Linked DNA regions of Desulfopila inferna. The protein of the gene in region 1 interacts with the protein of each later gene in a pairwise test. Links are inferred from orthologs where the notes say so. Each region holds a gene or a part of one and is shown on either strand. Other genes may lie near its edges.

Region 1 (8,506 bases):
CCACTCGAAAATATCGTTTCTGAGTATATCAGCCAGTGCCTGAGGAATTCTGACAGTTACTCCATCCTGTTCACTTGCCGGGTCGAAGACATATTCCAGGTTGAGGCTATGTGAACCTATGGTAAGAACAGGCGGAAAATCGGCGAGTTCACGGTCTTGAGGGGTTCTTGCAATAACGTCTTCTTCCTTCAGTTTGAGGAAGGCGTCATTTTTTTTCTTTTTCAGGAATCTGTTCAGGGTGAAGCGATCATAGACAGAGAGCGGGAGCCTGTCCTGGTAAAACTGCAAAATGGCTGTCTCGTTTGTCAAAATATCACGGGTGCGCAACCGATTTTCCACATCTTCCCAGTTTTTCACCAGGTTGATATTGTGCTGCAGAAAATCATAACTCCCGGAAAGGTTTCCTTCCAGCAGTGCCGACTGAAGAAAAATGGAGCGGGCCTCCTCCCTGTTGGCATCGTTTGTCCGGCCAAAATCCACTTTGCGCGAGGCAATAATAGGGAGACCGAACAGCGAGACTTTCTCTTCAGCGATAACTCTTCCTGATTTTTTGTGATAGCGGGGATTGAACCAGCTGTATTTGCAGAGTCTGCCCCCGGGTTTCTCCAGCCATTCAGGTTCAATTCGGGCAGCATTCAGGGCATAGAGCCTGCTGGTCTCCAAAAAAGAAGAGGCAATGATCCATGACGGTTTTTTCCTGTATTGCCCTGATCCGGGAAAAATCACAAGCTCCTTGCCGGATGCCCCAAGGTACCCCCCTTCCTTTTTCATGGCGATATTTCGCAGAAATCCTGCAGCAAGAGACATGTGGATGGCATTATAGTCGGCGTCCTCGGTGTTCATCTGCAGCTGACCCTGTGATTGCAGGATGTTGACCATCTGGTCATGAAGATCGATCCATTCGCGCATTCTCTGAAACGAGAGAAAATGACTTTTGCAGAATTTTTTCAGGCGGGACCATGAGGTTTTTGTCTTTACTTTATGAAAAAGGTTCCAGATATTGAGAAAGGTCAGGAAGTCCGATTGCATATCGATAAACTGTTCATGGGACTCATCGGCCTGTTTTTCAAAAGCTGATGGTCGCACCCTGGGATCCTGAATTGCCAGAACAGTGGCAATGGCCATGATTTCTTTAAGGCAGTTGTTCTCTTTTGCCTCGATGACGATACGGGAAATACTGGGATCGATAGGCATCGAGGCCATTTTTTTTCCGATTGCGGTCAACCTGCGCTCCCCGGATATGGCCCCGAGTTCCAGCAGTTGATTGTAGCCGTCATTAATAGCCGAAGCCAGTGGAGGATCTATAAACGGAAAGGTGGATGGATCGCCGAGCTGATAGGAGAGCATCTGCAGAATGACCTCTGCAAGATTTGATCGTCTGATCTCCGGAATACTGTATTCTTCGCGTCCCAGATAATCTTCCTCTTCAAAAAGACGTACACACACGCCGGGAGCTACACGGCCACAGCGGCCCTTGCGCTGGTCGCAGCCGGCTCGCGATATTTTTTGAATCGGCAGGCTGTTGGTTTTGGCGCGGAAATTATAAAAGGCCATTCGCGCCAGACCCGTATCCACGACATAGCGGATCCCGGGAACGGTGATGGATGTTTCGGCAACATTGGTGGCAACCACGATTTTTGTGCGTTTGCTCGGCAGGAAGATCTTCTTCTGATCCCCTGTATGAAGTCTGCCGAAAAGAGGAAGTACCTCTGCATCAGGTATTTTCTTCCTCAGAATATCGCAGCAGTTGCGGATATCTCTCTCCGTGGGGAGGAAAACCAGCATGTCCCCTGGCGGTTCTATGGTGTAGAGTTGCCGGACGGCACTGACACAACAGTCAATATAATTTTCAAGTTCACCGTACTCATCCGGATCAGGGGGAGAGTAGCGCACTTCAACGGGATAGGTTTTACCAGGGATCGAGACAATCGGGGCATTGTTGAAATGTTTGGAGAAGGCTTCCGTATCTATGGTAGCCGAGGTAACGATAATTTTCAGGTCAGGGCGCTGGGGAAGAATATTCTTCAGATGGCCGAGGAGGAAATCGATATTCAGGCTTCTCTCATGAGCTTCATCGATAATCAGAACGTCATAATCGGGCAGAAGTCTGTTCTTCCGCGTTTCGGCCAGCAGCACACCATCCGTCATAAATTTGATTCTGGTGCCCTTGTTGGTGCGGTCCTGAAAACGGATCTTGTATCCCACTGTATGGCCAAACTCTCCCAGTTCTTCAGCCACTCGTGATGAAACGGTCAGGGCTGCGATTCTCCGCGGTTGAGTGCAACCTATCCTGCCCGATGAGTGGAGCTGCAGTTCGAGGCACATTTTAGGGAGCTGGGTGGTTTTTCCGGACCCGGTATCACCGGCAATAATAACGACCTGATTGTTGCGCAGCGTTTCCAGGATCCGCTCACGCTGTCGGCTGACCGGAAGTGTGTCTGGGTAATTGAAATTCATGAAAAATATTGGAGGTAAAGCTCTTTTTGTGGTAAATATAATATGTCGAATTTCGATTTTTACCACATTTATTCATATTTGGTTATTGAAAAATAAGGAGCCTCTATGAAGGTCAGAAAAGCGGTTATTCCGGTAGCAGGCTTAGGAACACGATTTTTGCCGGCAACAAAGGCTATCCCTAAGGAAATGCTCACTATTGTTGATAGACCGACGATACAATATATCGTTGAGGAAGTTGTGGCTTCGGGTATCGAACAGATAATATTTGTCACCAGTGAGGGAAAGTCGGCCATCGAGAATCATTTTGATTATAACTTTCAACTTGATTCCGTTCTTCGGGAAAAAAAGAAGGTCGTCCTCGGTGAAGAGCTTAACATGATCTCCAATCTGATCGATATCGTTTCGGTACGGCAAAAAAAACCACTGGGACTTGGACACGCTATCTGGACGGCAAGGCATGTCGTCGGTGATGAACCATTTATGGTCCTGCTGGGTGACGATCTGGTCCTGAGCAAACAGCCCTGCGCCAGGCAGATGCTCAATCTTTTTGATGACGTCGGTGAGTCCATCATAGCCGTACAGAGGGTGGCCCCGGAGCAGACCCATCAATACGGTATTGTCGAGGGGGAAAAAAATGGCCGTGAACGCACCTACAAAGTAACCAGGCTCGTGGAAAAACCGGCCCCCGGAACGACTGACTCCGACATGGCCATTATCGGCAGATATATCCTGATGCCGGAAATATTTGATTTGTTGAGCAGAACCACTCCGGGCCATGGCGGAGAAATCCAGCTCACCGATGCCCTGCTTGCGCTTTCCAAAAAACGTGAGATGTTCGCCTATGAATTTGAAGGCACAAGGTATGATGCGGGTGACAAACTCGGCTATTTAAAGGCCATAATAGCCTATGGTCTCCGTCATACCGAGTTGGGTGAACCTTTTAAAGAGTATCTAAAAGAGACATTAGCGGATTTATGATTTATCTGGAGGTGGCTGTTGCAGCACCTCTCTTTTCGACGTTGACCTATCTTCTTCGGAGCGAGGAACGTGAAGAGGGAGTAGGGGCTGGATCAGAATATATCGGGTATCAGGTGCTGGTTCCTTTGGGTCGTAGAACGGTTTCCGGATATATTCTGGGACGAATGGTTGTTGAGAAGGTTGAGTATTCTCTGAAATATATCCGGGAAATTGTCAGCCCTGGCCCGCTTTTTCATGCCAATATGGTCCCATTTTTTCGCTGGGTTGCCGACTACTATCAGTTTCCTCTGGGGGAAGTTATTACCACCGCCTTGCCCGCCGGACTGAAGCGTTCCTCAAACAAAGTATTGAGGCTTAAGGAAGATAGCGGTCTTACGGAGTTCCTGCAGTTAAATGACCAGCCCCCCTGGTTTGAGGAGCTGTCGGCAAAAAAATCTCTTAGTCCTGCGGTTACCCGGAGCATCCTGGCTGATCCACAGTATAAAAAGTATATCTCCCGGCTTCTGGACGAGGGCATTGCCGAGATCGAGCATCAGGTCAGTGAGCGGACAACCCGGGAGAAGATGGAAATCTGCTACTCCTCGACTCTCGATATTGTCCCTCCCGATCAGCTCGATGGTATCAACTCAGAGCAACTTCGGGAATTTGGCGAAAAGTTGCGCGGCGGCTGCCAGCTTGACTTGAAGCTCTCGGAGATCAAGGTTCTTTACTATTATGCCAGGCACCACGGCGCCACTTCTCAATCCGTGCCGCAGAAAGAGATTCTACGGTCATACAAAGGCGGAAGCGCCCCCCTGAAATCACTTTGTGAGTATGGTATCCTGAAAAAGTCCTCAAAGCGAATCTACCGAAATCCATTAGGTGAAATTCCTGAACATCTGCCTCGGCCTGAACGTTTGACCAAGGAGCAGGAAAGTGCCGTCAAGGCAATAGGAAGCAGTATTGAAGAACAGGATTATGCAGCTTTCCTTCTTCATGGAGTAACCGGCAGCGGCAAGACCGAAGTTTATCTGCAATCAGCACAAGCCTGCCTTGATACTGGCAGAGACGTCCTTGTTCTGGTTCCTGAAATTGCCCTGGCAACACAGCTGGAAGCCCACTTCCTGTCCCGCTTCGGCGAAGGAATCGCTCTTCTCCATTCAGGTTTGTCTCAAGGCGAAAAGTATGATCAGTGGTCTCTTGCTGTATCCGGTCAAGCCAGGATTGTTATTGGGGCCAGATCGGCAGTGTTTGCTCCTTTGCAAAACCCCGGGCTGATCATTGTCGATGAAGAACATGATGGTGGATTCAAACAGGATGACGGTTTAAAATATAATGGCCGTGATCTGGCAGTCCTCCGCGCCAAGCTGCAGAATTGTACGGTTGTTCTGGGCTCCGCAACACCTTCTGTTACCAGCTATTTTCACGCCAAAAACAAGAAGTATCAGCTTCTGACCATGCCCGGCAGAGTTGGAGGGAGTGAACTGCCGCAGGTTGAAGTCATTGATGTGAACAAGGATCAAAAAAAGAATAAAAAAAGTATATTTCACCAGAGATTCATCGATGAGCTGGAAAAAAACCTTGAGAAACAGGAACAAAGCCTGGTTCTTATTAACCGCCGAGGGTTTTCAGCTTCGTATATATGCCGGGAATGCGGAACTGCCGTGCAATGCCGCCATTGTAATGTCACCCTTACATATCACAAGGGCAAACAATCTCTGATTTGTCACTATTGCGGATATTCGGTGGGGAGCAGGCTTATCTGCTCAACCTGTCATTCCGACACCCTCGTTCCTGTAGGGATCGGCACCGAACGTATAGAAGAGGAACTGCGGCTGCGCTTTCCCTCTGCACGTATTGAACGGCTCGACTCGGATACCGCCTCCGACAGGAAAAAATTCCTGTTAATCCTTAAGGCAATGCGGCTCAGAGAAATTGATATACTCATAGGGACGCAGATGATCGCCAAGGGACATCATTTTCCCCATGTCACCTTTGTCGGCGTGGCCTGGGCCGACGGCGGCCTCAATATGCCTGATTTCAGAGCCGCTGAAAGGACATATCAGCTTCTTTCTCAGGTGACGGGAAGATCCGGCAGAGGTGAAAAGAAGGGCAGGGTGATTATACAAACCATGCGTCCCAATCATTATGCCATTGAACTCGCCAGAAGACATCAATATGAGGAGTTTTTTAAAAGAGAAACGACTCTGCGGCAGCGCCCGGTCTTTCCTCCATATGTCAGGCTTGCCTGTTATAGGATTTCGGGGAAAAATGAATACGAGGTGCGAAAAACTTCGGAAAAAATAGCCGCGGCCTGCAGAGGATTGGCACGAGGAGAGGAGCTTCCTCTTGAGGTTTTAGGTCCGGCCACTTCGCCCCTTGAGAAAATCAAGGATAAGTATCGCTGGCAGATTCTGTTGAAATCACCCCGGACTTCCATATTTCATCAAATCGGCAGTCATATCGGATCACGCCGCAAAGACCTGGTTATCGGTAAAACTCATATCACTCTTGACGTCGATCCTGAAAACATGATGTGATCCGGGAAATCATAGTAGAGAATCTTTGAAGATATACTGCAGAGACTGAAGATTGTCATCCAGTTCAAGATAGAGAATCTGCGCCAGACAATTGAGAATCACGATGGCATTCCTGTCTGCATCTTTTCTCGAGGCTTTTCGTATCCTCTCCAGAATACCGCTGTTTACGACTTCTATTTTGCTGTAGTAGGCTTTGACGTTTTCGAGATGGAAATCACTGGCGCCGCTATCCAGATGAATAAAATATTGGCGGAGCAGGTAGACTGAAATGGATCTGAACATTGATTCGTCGACTGTCGCAAAGGGCAGATGAAACCGGGCCATCGGCTTTAAAATATCCATGATGGGGCAGCCGCTGGTGGCCATAATAATTCCCATTATAGAGCTCAGTCCCTCTTGTACGATGGTATTCTTGGAGATAACGCGTTCAGCTGTGGTACAGGAGACGTGACAGGATTCATAGGAAGCGGTATCGGTGAATGCGCTTACAAGTTCCGAGAGATTGGCGGCTATGGGACAGTGCTGGTTTTCTTCAAGCGAGAGAGGGCAGCAAGAGCACTGGTTGCTGGAAAGTCTGGACCAGTCTGCAAAAATGTCGGTCCCGGGAATGAGCAGCAGCGTATTGTGGTCGATTTCTAGGGTAAATTTTTTTTTCTTACCGCGAGGAAAGGTAAAGCAATAGTCGTAGTGTATGGATGCCATATTAACATTCTCTTTTCTGAACAAACACAGTTTAGTGCCTTACAATTGAAATACCACCACAACCAACACGTAACATAAAACGTATTAAAATTCGCGACGAACCCTTACACCCAATGCACTTATCCAGCTCAGCTGGGATAGTGCCTTACCCCTGCAAAACTGCCCATCTATTAGAATTTGTGAGCCTGCCTCTATAGCCAAGGCTTTAATACACCTCAATGGGGTACTGTAAAGAGTCCATCTCAGCTGGCTAGAATTTAAACCACTTCTTCTTCGGTGAATAGATACATGAGGTATTTCGACCGCTTTCCTTGGCGGCGTAGAGGGCACTATCCGCTTTGCTGATCAGTTGGTTTTTGTCGAAATTGTCTTCAATTGCCGGCCTGCTACCGGCTACACCAAAACTTGCAGTAACCGCGTATTGCTCTCCGCCATCATCGAAGGAACTTTTTTCTATAGCCTGCCGTAGTTTTTCAGCAACGGTCAATGCCTCGCTTTCCTCCGTTTCGGGGAGAATAATAACGAATTCTTCACCGCCATAACGGGCCAGCACATCATATTTTCGCAGATGGTTTTTCAAGACGCCGCAGAATTCTCTGAGAACGAAGTCACCTGCCTGATGGCCGTAATTATCGTTAAATTTCTTAAAATGGTCGATATCTGAGAAGACAATGGAGAGACAGTTGTCATTGCGTTCGGCCCGGCTTATCTCCTGATCCAGGATATTTTGGAAGTACCTGTGATTAAAGACGCCGGTCAATCCATCGACATTGGCAAGATTATCCAGTATACGATTTTTTTCTTCAAGTTCTTTGGTTAAATTTTCGAGGGTCATTTTTGTTTGAATGAGCTGCTTGTTCATTTGGTCATAATCGAGGTTAAGCAGGCTCAAACGGATGTTGGCTTCCTGTAGAATATCCTGAATGGCACGGGTGTTTTTGATCTTCAGGCCAAAATAGTGGCCGGCCTTTTCCACCTGATTGTGGATATCATCAAGAATGGATTCGATATCGGCAGGGGAGATTTTAAGCAGTTTCCTGGCTTCCTTGCGGAATTGCCTGTGATAATCTTCAGGCTTTTCTGAATAGAGAATATTAATCAGGATATCGGAGAGATAGACGGCATTGATCATCTGCTTGAGTTTTGCGCTCTTACCTTCAAATCTATCTGGAGAGTGGTGATGCAGAATGGGCAGAAGCAGTGTTTCCGGGAAACCCCATTTCCTGGCGACTTCGAACCCGACGAAGCAGTGATTGGCCCCGATTACACTCTCTTCCGCAAGGATGGTGTCATGCTGTTTGTCGGCAACTTCGTGGAGCACCCGATCATATTCTGCTGCGAAAGTGCGGGCAAAGATGAGCTCTCCCAGATTCTGTAAAAGTCCGGAGATAAATATCTCTTCTGTATCGGCTTCCTTCACCTTTTCGAGAATAAGCTTTGAGGCAACCGCGAGCGCCAGGGAGCGCTGCCAGAATTGTTCAAAATTGAATTTGGAGGCATTACTGCCCGATTTAATGGAAAGAAAGGAAAAAGAGAGTACAAGGCTCCTGACCGCATTAGTGCCGAGAATCGATACGGCCTGATGGATGGAGCCGATCTGTTGCGGAAAACTGTAGAACGCCGAATTAGATACCTTCAATATCTTGGCAGATAGGGAAATGTCTTTTGATATCAGTTCGGCAATATCAGAAAGAGTGGTATCCTCCTTGGAAGTAAGGGTAATCAGCTTTGATGCCACCGTCGGCAGTGTTGGCAGATCTTCGGATCTCAGTACCTCTTTGAGGATATCTTTTTGCTTCATGATGCTCTCCAGGATAGGGAATGAATATACGCGCTAAGAGTAAGCTAAT
Region 2 (5,653 bases), 140 kb from region 1 along the record:
GTCGCATGAAACCTGTGAAATAGAGTTTTATTGATGCCAGATGATGTCATATTTCTCGATATGCAAATCCTTTACAGGAACAACCACCAGCTTTTTATGGGTATCTTTTTCTAGTTGTGAAAGAGTGTTTTTTTCTTCCTTGTTGAGCATATCCGCTATACGGGGATGGACACGAAGGGTTATGGAGAATCCACCGGTTCTGTCGGCATTTCTGGATATCTTGCGGAATAATTCATAGCAGATTGTTCTTCTTGACTTGAGGATTCCCTCTCCAGCGCAATAATGACAGGGCTCACACATCATCTGCGTCAGATTCTCGGAGCTGCGTTTGCGCGTCATCTGCACAAGGCCGAACTCGGAAAGCTTGAGAATGTTAATTCTGCTCTTGTCTTTTTTGACGGCCTCCTTGAAATGGGCAAAAAGCTCCTCGCGATGCTCCTCGTTGTCCATGTCGATAAAATCGATGATTATGATACCTCCAATATTGCGCAGACGCAATTGATAAGCAATCTCTTTCGCTGCCTCCATATTGGTTTTGAAGATGGTCTCGTTGAGATTGTTCTTGCCCACGAAACGTCCGGTATTGACATCGATCACGGAAAGAGCCTCGGTACTCTCTATAATAATGTATCCCCCGGAACGCAACCATACCTTTTTCTCTGTTGCCCTGTTTATCTCGGCATCGATGCCGTGTGCTTCGAAAAGCGGCGTATCATCTTGATAAAGAGATATCTTATCAGTGAGTTGCGGAGCAAATGTTTTTACAAAATCCCTGAGCCTTTTGTAGGTTTCGCTGTCATCAATTATCAGATTGTCAACTTCATGGGTAAAAAGATCGCGTACCGAACGAAGTGTGATATCCAAATCTTCATAGACCAGAGAAGGGACTTCGGAGGCGATGGCAATATCCTGAATTTCATCCCAGAGCAGGAGTAGAAATTCCATATCCGCTTCAAGCTCCTCGTCTGAGGCGTTTTCGGCAACTGTACGAACAATGAATCCCGTCCCTTCCGGGCGGAGCCTCTCTATCTGTTCCTTGAGTTTACGGCGAACCTCTTCGTCTTCGATTTTTCTGGAAATACCGATATGCTCAGTGAGAGGAATGAAAACAAGATTTCTGCCGGGGAGGGTTATATGGCAGGTTAATCGTGCACCCTTGGAGCCGATGGGATCTTTGCTGACCTGCACCAGAATATCCTGTCCTTCATTGAGAAGATCTTCTATATTCATGCCCTGGGTGCGGCGCAGATCACTCTCGGGAATGATTGAGGAATAAACCTTTTCTTCAGGATCATGCTCTCCGATGAGCATCCTGCTGTCCAGTTCATTCTGGGAAAGGTAGACATCATCGACATAAAGAAATCCGGTTCGCTCCAGACCTATATTGACGAACGCTGCCTGCATGCCGGGTAGAACACGGACGACCTTTCCCTTGTAGATATTGCCGATGAGCCCTTTTTCAGTTGGCCTCTGGAGATGAAATTCGCTAAGAGTGCCTTTTTCAACGATGGCAATTCTTACCTCATATCTCCTCGAATTTATGAGAATTTCAGTGCTCATTATCTTAAAATATATGAAATAGTGTAATGAATGATTACACTCATTCTGTTAGTATATGGCGAACAGGGTACTATACAGTATTCATCAGGAAAAAAGCCAGTTGTAATCCAAAAATCAAGGAAATAGTTGAGACGCTTTATGGAGCCGGTATCCGTCATAATACCTACATACAACAGGGCTACCGCTCTCAGGCGAGCCGTTGAATCTGTCTTGCGGCAGAGGGATTTTGTTGGTGAGATCCTCATTATTGATGATGGCTCGGATGACAACACAAAGGAAGTAGTTGAGGTATTGAAAGCTAATGTATTACCACAGGATCATGACATAAGATATTATTTTTCCGACAATGATGGACCCTCAGCAGCGCGCAACAAGGGTGTGGAATTATCCAGTCATTCTTTCATCGCCTTTCTTGATTCCGATGATCACTGGGCCGGAGACAAGCTATTCAAGCAGATGGGATTGCTGCGTCGCAATCCGGAGTTTTCCATCAGCCATACACAAGAGAAGTGGCTGCGCAGAGGACAACATCTCAACCAGAGAAAAATTCATAGCCCCCGGCACGGCTACATTTTTGATCATTGCCTGCTGCTCTGCGCAGTCGGTATGTCCACGGTGGTTATGAAAAAAGCTATATATGAAGAGTTTGGAGGATTTGATGCGAACCTGCCCTGTTGTGAGGATTATGATTTCTGGTTGCGAGTCAGCAGCAGGCATCATTTTCTTCTTGTTCCAGAACCGTTAACCGTCAAAGAAGGAGGGCGACCCGATCAGCTCTCATACATATATAGGGTGGGTATGGATAAATATCGTATTTATGCCCTGGAAAAACTTTTAACACAATGCAGTCTGAGAGTTGACCAATATCAGCGTGCCGTCGACGAACTGCGAAAAAAGTGCACTGTTTACGGCAACGGCTGCATCAAGCATCAACGCTGGGAAGAAGGACGGAAATATCTTGATCTGCCCGGTAAATATGAGATTTCAACACCATGAAGAATAAAAGCTGGGTAGATCCATCAATCTATCTCAAACATATACATGTGAGCGAAGATATACTCTCGCTTGAGTACACTCAGGAAATGCTGCACCGCGCGAATCTTCCCGTAACCATTGTCCCTTCAGGCGAAAATCCTGCTAACTTGAACGGGGAGTTTGCCGAAGAGCTTTACAGAGGAAAACAACACCTCTTTCTCTGTGAAAATAAAGGAAACTTCTTCAAACCCTGCCCGGGAACCTCCGAATATCGCTGCTGCGGCTATCATGTTCTCAATATCGGCATGAATTGCCCCATAGACTGTGTTTACTGTATCCTCCAGGCATATCTGAACCAGCCCTGGATAACCGCTTTCGTTAATATCGATAAGCTCTTCGACGAGGTCAATTCGGCTCTTGAAAATAAGCCTGATCGTTTTTTCCGCATCGGAACAGGGGAGTTCACCGACTCTCTGGCGCTTGAGAGAATTACCGGCATAAGCAGTAAACTCATCGAGATTGTCGGGCACCATTCCAATGGTATTCTCGAGTTGAAAACCAAGAGCGGCTCTATAGCTACTCTGGAAAACTGCAACCATCAGGGCAAAACCATTCTTTCCTGGTCACTCAACAGTCCAATGATCATGAAAACCCAGGAGATACGTTCCGCTACTCTCGCAGAAAGGCTCGATGCCGCCGCCCGTGCAGCACGCTGGGGTTATGGTCTCAGTTTCCATTTCGACCCGATAATCTACCACCAGGGCTGGCGTGAGGGTTATGCAGAAACCATTGATCTACTTTTCAAAAAGGTTCCCAGGGAGGCCATCGTCTGGATATCCCTCGGTGCCCTGCGCTTTCTCCCTACTCTGAAAATCATCAGCACCAGGAGATTTCATCACTCTCGAATTTTCCATCAGGAGTTCATACCGGGGCTCGATGGGAAATCACGTTACTTTCGAACTCTGCGCGAAGAAATGTATACGCATATATATACTCTTCTGCGAGCAAAGGCAGGAGTTGATACCTGCGTCTATTTCTGTATGGAAAGTGATGAAATATGGGATAAAGTCTGTGGTCATCTCCCGGACAGCAAAGGGGGAATCGCCGCCATGCTGGATGAAGCCGCTCTCAGGGCAATAGCAAAATATTAAACTTGTTCTTTAGAAAAACTGTAATATACTTGCGGCTGTTTTCTGAGAGGTTGCCCGGGAATCTCTCACAGCTTCCCGGTTATGTTCGCGAAGGAGCAATTTATTGGCAGACTCCCAGCAGCACAAACCTATATACACGGGGCTTATAGCCCCTCGGCATAAGCGCCTTAACGAGCTTGTCTCTAACCAGGAAAATCCAAGCATAAAACCACTAAGGTGAAACCGCAGCCATCCAACAGGAGAAAGAAATGGTAAACAAAGCAATACTGATAGGCAATTTAGGAGCTGATCCGGAAATCCGTTATACCCAGTCGGGAACACAAGTGGCTACATTTAATATAGCAACCACCGAAAGATTTAAAGACCGGGATGGTAACTCTCAAGAGAAAACCGAATGGCATAGGATCGTGGCTTGGGCCAAGCTCGCCGAGATCTGCGGCGAATACCTGAACAAAGGCTCAAAGGTTTATATAGAGGGAAAAATTCAAACCCGAAAATGGCAGGACCAGAATGGCAACGATAAGTATACAACTGAAATTATTGCAAGAGAGATGAAAATGCTCTCTCCCCGAGGAGGTGTTGAATCCGGCGGGGCCGGTGGTGGCGGCAGCTATGGATCCAGCCAGGATTCTTTTCCGGAGCCCCCTCCAGGCTATGGCGGAACAGGTGAAGACGTACCCTTTTAGCAGTTCTTGAAAAAGAAAGTCACGGCTGAGGCTTGCTGCCGGTTTTATTAATGTCCGGTGTTGTTCATAACAGTGTGATTAGGGCTTCGATGGAAAAAACATAGAGTATTCCAATGCCGCAGTCCGGCGAGATGTGGTTGCTTCATCTCCGATATGCTGCGGCATTGTGGCGGGAGGTTTTTTTATTAGATGGACTCCTTTAAATAATTGCCACGTAGGTCCGGGATGGCTCAGATAGTATCTGGCCGGGGAATGAGCGATACATGTGATTGGGCTTTATTCGATATCATCAATACGCTTAAGATATCTTCCGCGAAGCTGCTACAGACCTTAAAAGAGGGGGTTGACGATGGGGACAAGAGACCATATTGTGCAACCATAAGATTAGCACGATAAGTATGCGATTGTTCTCCTCATCAAAAATTTCACCACATGGTTACGAATCTGAAAAGGTATGGACTATTATCAAACATTAGGTGTATCCAAAAATGCCGGTACAAGCGAGATTAAAAAAGCCTATCGAAAGCTCGCTCTTAAGTATCATCCTGACAAGAACCCCGGTGACAAAGAAGCCGAATCAAAGTTCAAAGAGATAAGCGAAGCATATGCGGTCTTGTCGGACCCTGAAAAAAAGAAGCAATATGACACATATGGTTCAACCGATTTCCATAAGCGATATTCTCAAGAAGATATTTTCAGAAACTTTGATCTCAATGACATATTAAGACAGTTCGGCTTTGACGGAGGGAGCGGCCGAGCTACCTTCCATACCGGCAGAGGAGGATCACAAAGCAATCCTTTTTCTTCCTTCTTCAAGATGGGGGCGGAAGATATGCAGGGCCGCAGTTCCGGAGGGTATGCACAGCCGGCCAAAGGCCAGGATATGGTGTATCAACTCTCCGTTTCTCTTGATGATATCATGAAAGGAGCAAATAAAAATATTTCCCTGAGAAAAAACGGCGAGATTCAAAATGTTTCGGTAAAAGTCCCGGCCGGCATAGAAGCGGGCAAAAAGCTTCGTTTAAAAGGTAAAGGCGGCGTTGCCCCGGCGGGCGGTGTACCGGGAGATCTTTTTTTAAAAGTAGATGTGATGCCGCATGAAATATTTTCGCGTGATGGCGACGATCTTATTATGGCGGTGCAGATACAATTCAGTGAGGCCTGCCTGGGCACACAGGTGGAAGTAACCACCCTGGAAGGGAAAAAATTTAATGTAAAAGTCCCACCCGGAACTCCATGCGATGCCAGACTTCGGATTAAGGGGCACGGTCTGCCTCACGG

The links. Proteins that work in one complex are often made in the same cells at the same time.
Region 2: the proteins of priA (region 1) and JWG88_RS01305 interact in binary tests that used the Escherichia coli proteins (3 or more experiments, as listed by UniProt). The link is inferred for Desulfopila inferna from one-to-one orthologs.

Annotation. Positions count from the first base shown.
Region 1 is NZ_JAFFQE010000001.1:180,062-188,567, forward strand. What follows is about bases 3,032-6,192. They hold priA (replication restart helicase PriA), read left to right. Parts: upstream 3,032-3,431; coding sequence 3,432-5,954; downstream 5,955-6,192. Other genes in these bases: galU (UTP--glucose-1-phosphate uridylyltransferase GalU), read left to right, coding at 3,032-3,435; JWG88_RS00735 (DUF6901 family protein), read right to left, coding at 5,964-6,192. Outside these bases: ATP-dependent RNA helicase HrpA, read right to left, coding at 1-2,457; more of galU, read left to right, coding at 2,563-3,031; more of JWG88_RS00735, read right to left, coding at 6,193-6,656; JWG88_RS00740 (sensor domain-containing diguanylate cyclase), read right to left, coding at 6,907-8,457.
Region 2 is NZ_JAFFQE010000001.1:322,120-327,772, reverse strand. Bases 2,673-5,653 are described here. They hold JWG88_RS01305 (single-stranded DNA-binding protein), read left to right. Parts: upstream 2,673-3,934; coding sequence 3,935-4,372; downstream 4,373-5,653. Other genes in these bases: JWG88_RS01300 (DnaJ C-terminal domain-containing protein), read left to right, coding at 4,827-5,653; JWG88_RS01310 (SPL family radical SAM protein), read left to right, coding at 2,673-3,686. Outside these bases: JWG88_RS01325 (M23 family metallopeptidase), read right to left, coding at 1-7; JWG88_RS01320 (Rne/Rng family ribonuclease), read right to left, coding at 28-1,560; JWG88_RS01315 (glycosyltransferase family 2 protein), read left to right, coding at 1,699-2,556; more of JWG88_RS01310, read left to right, coding at 2,553-2,672. UniProt on the Escherichia coli protein: Plays an important role in DNA replication, recombination and repair. Binds to ssDNA and to an array of partner proteins to recruit them to their sites of action during DNA metabolism. Acts as a sliding platform that migrates on DNA via reptation.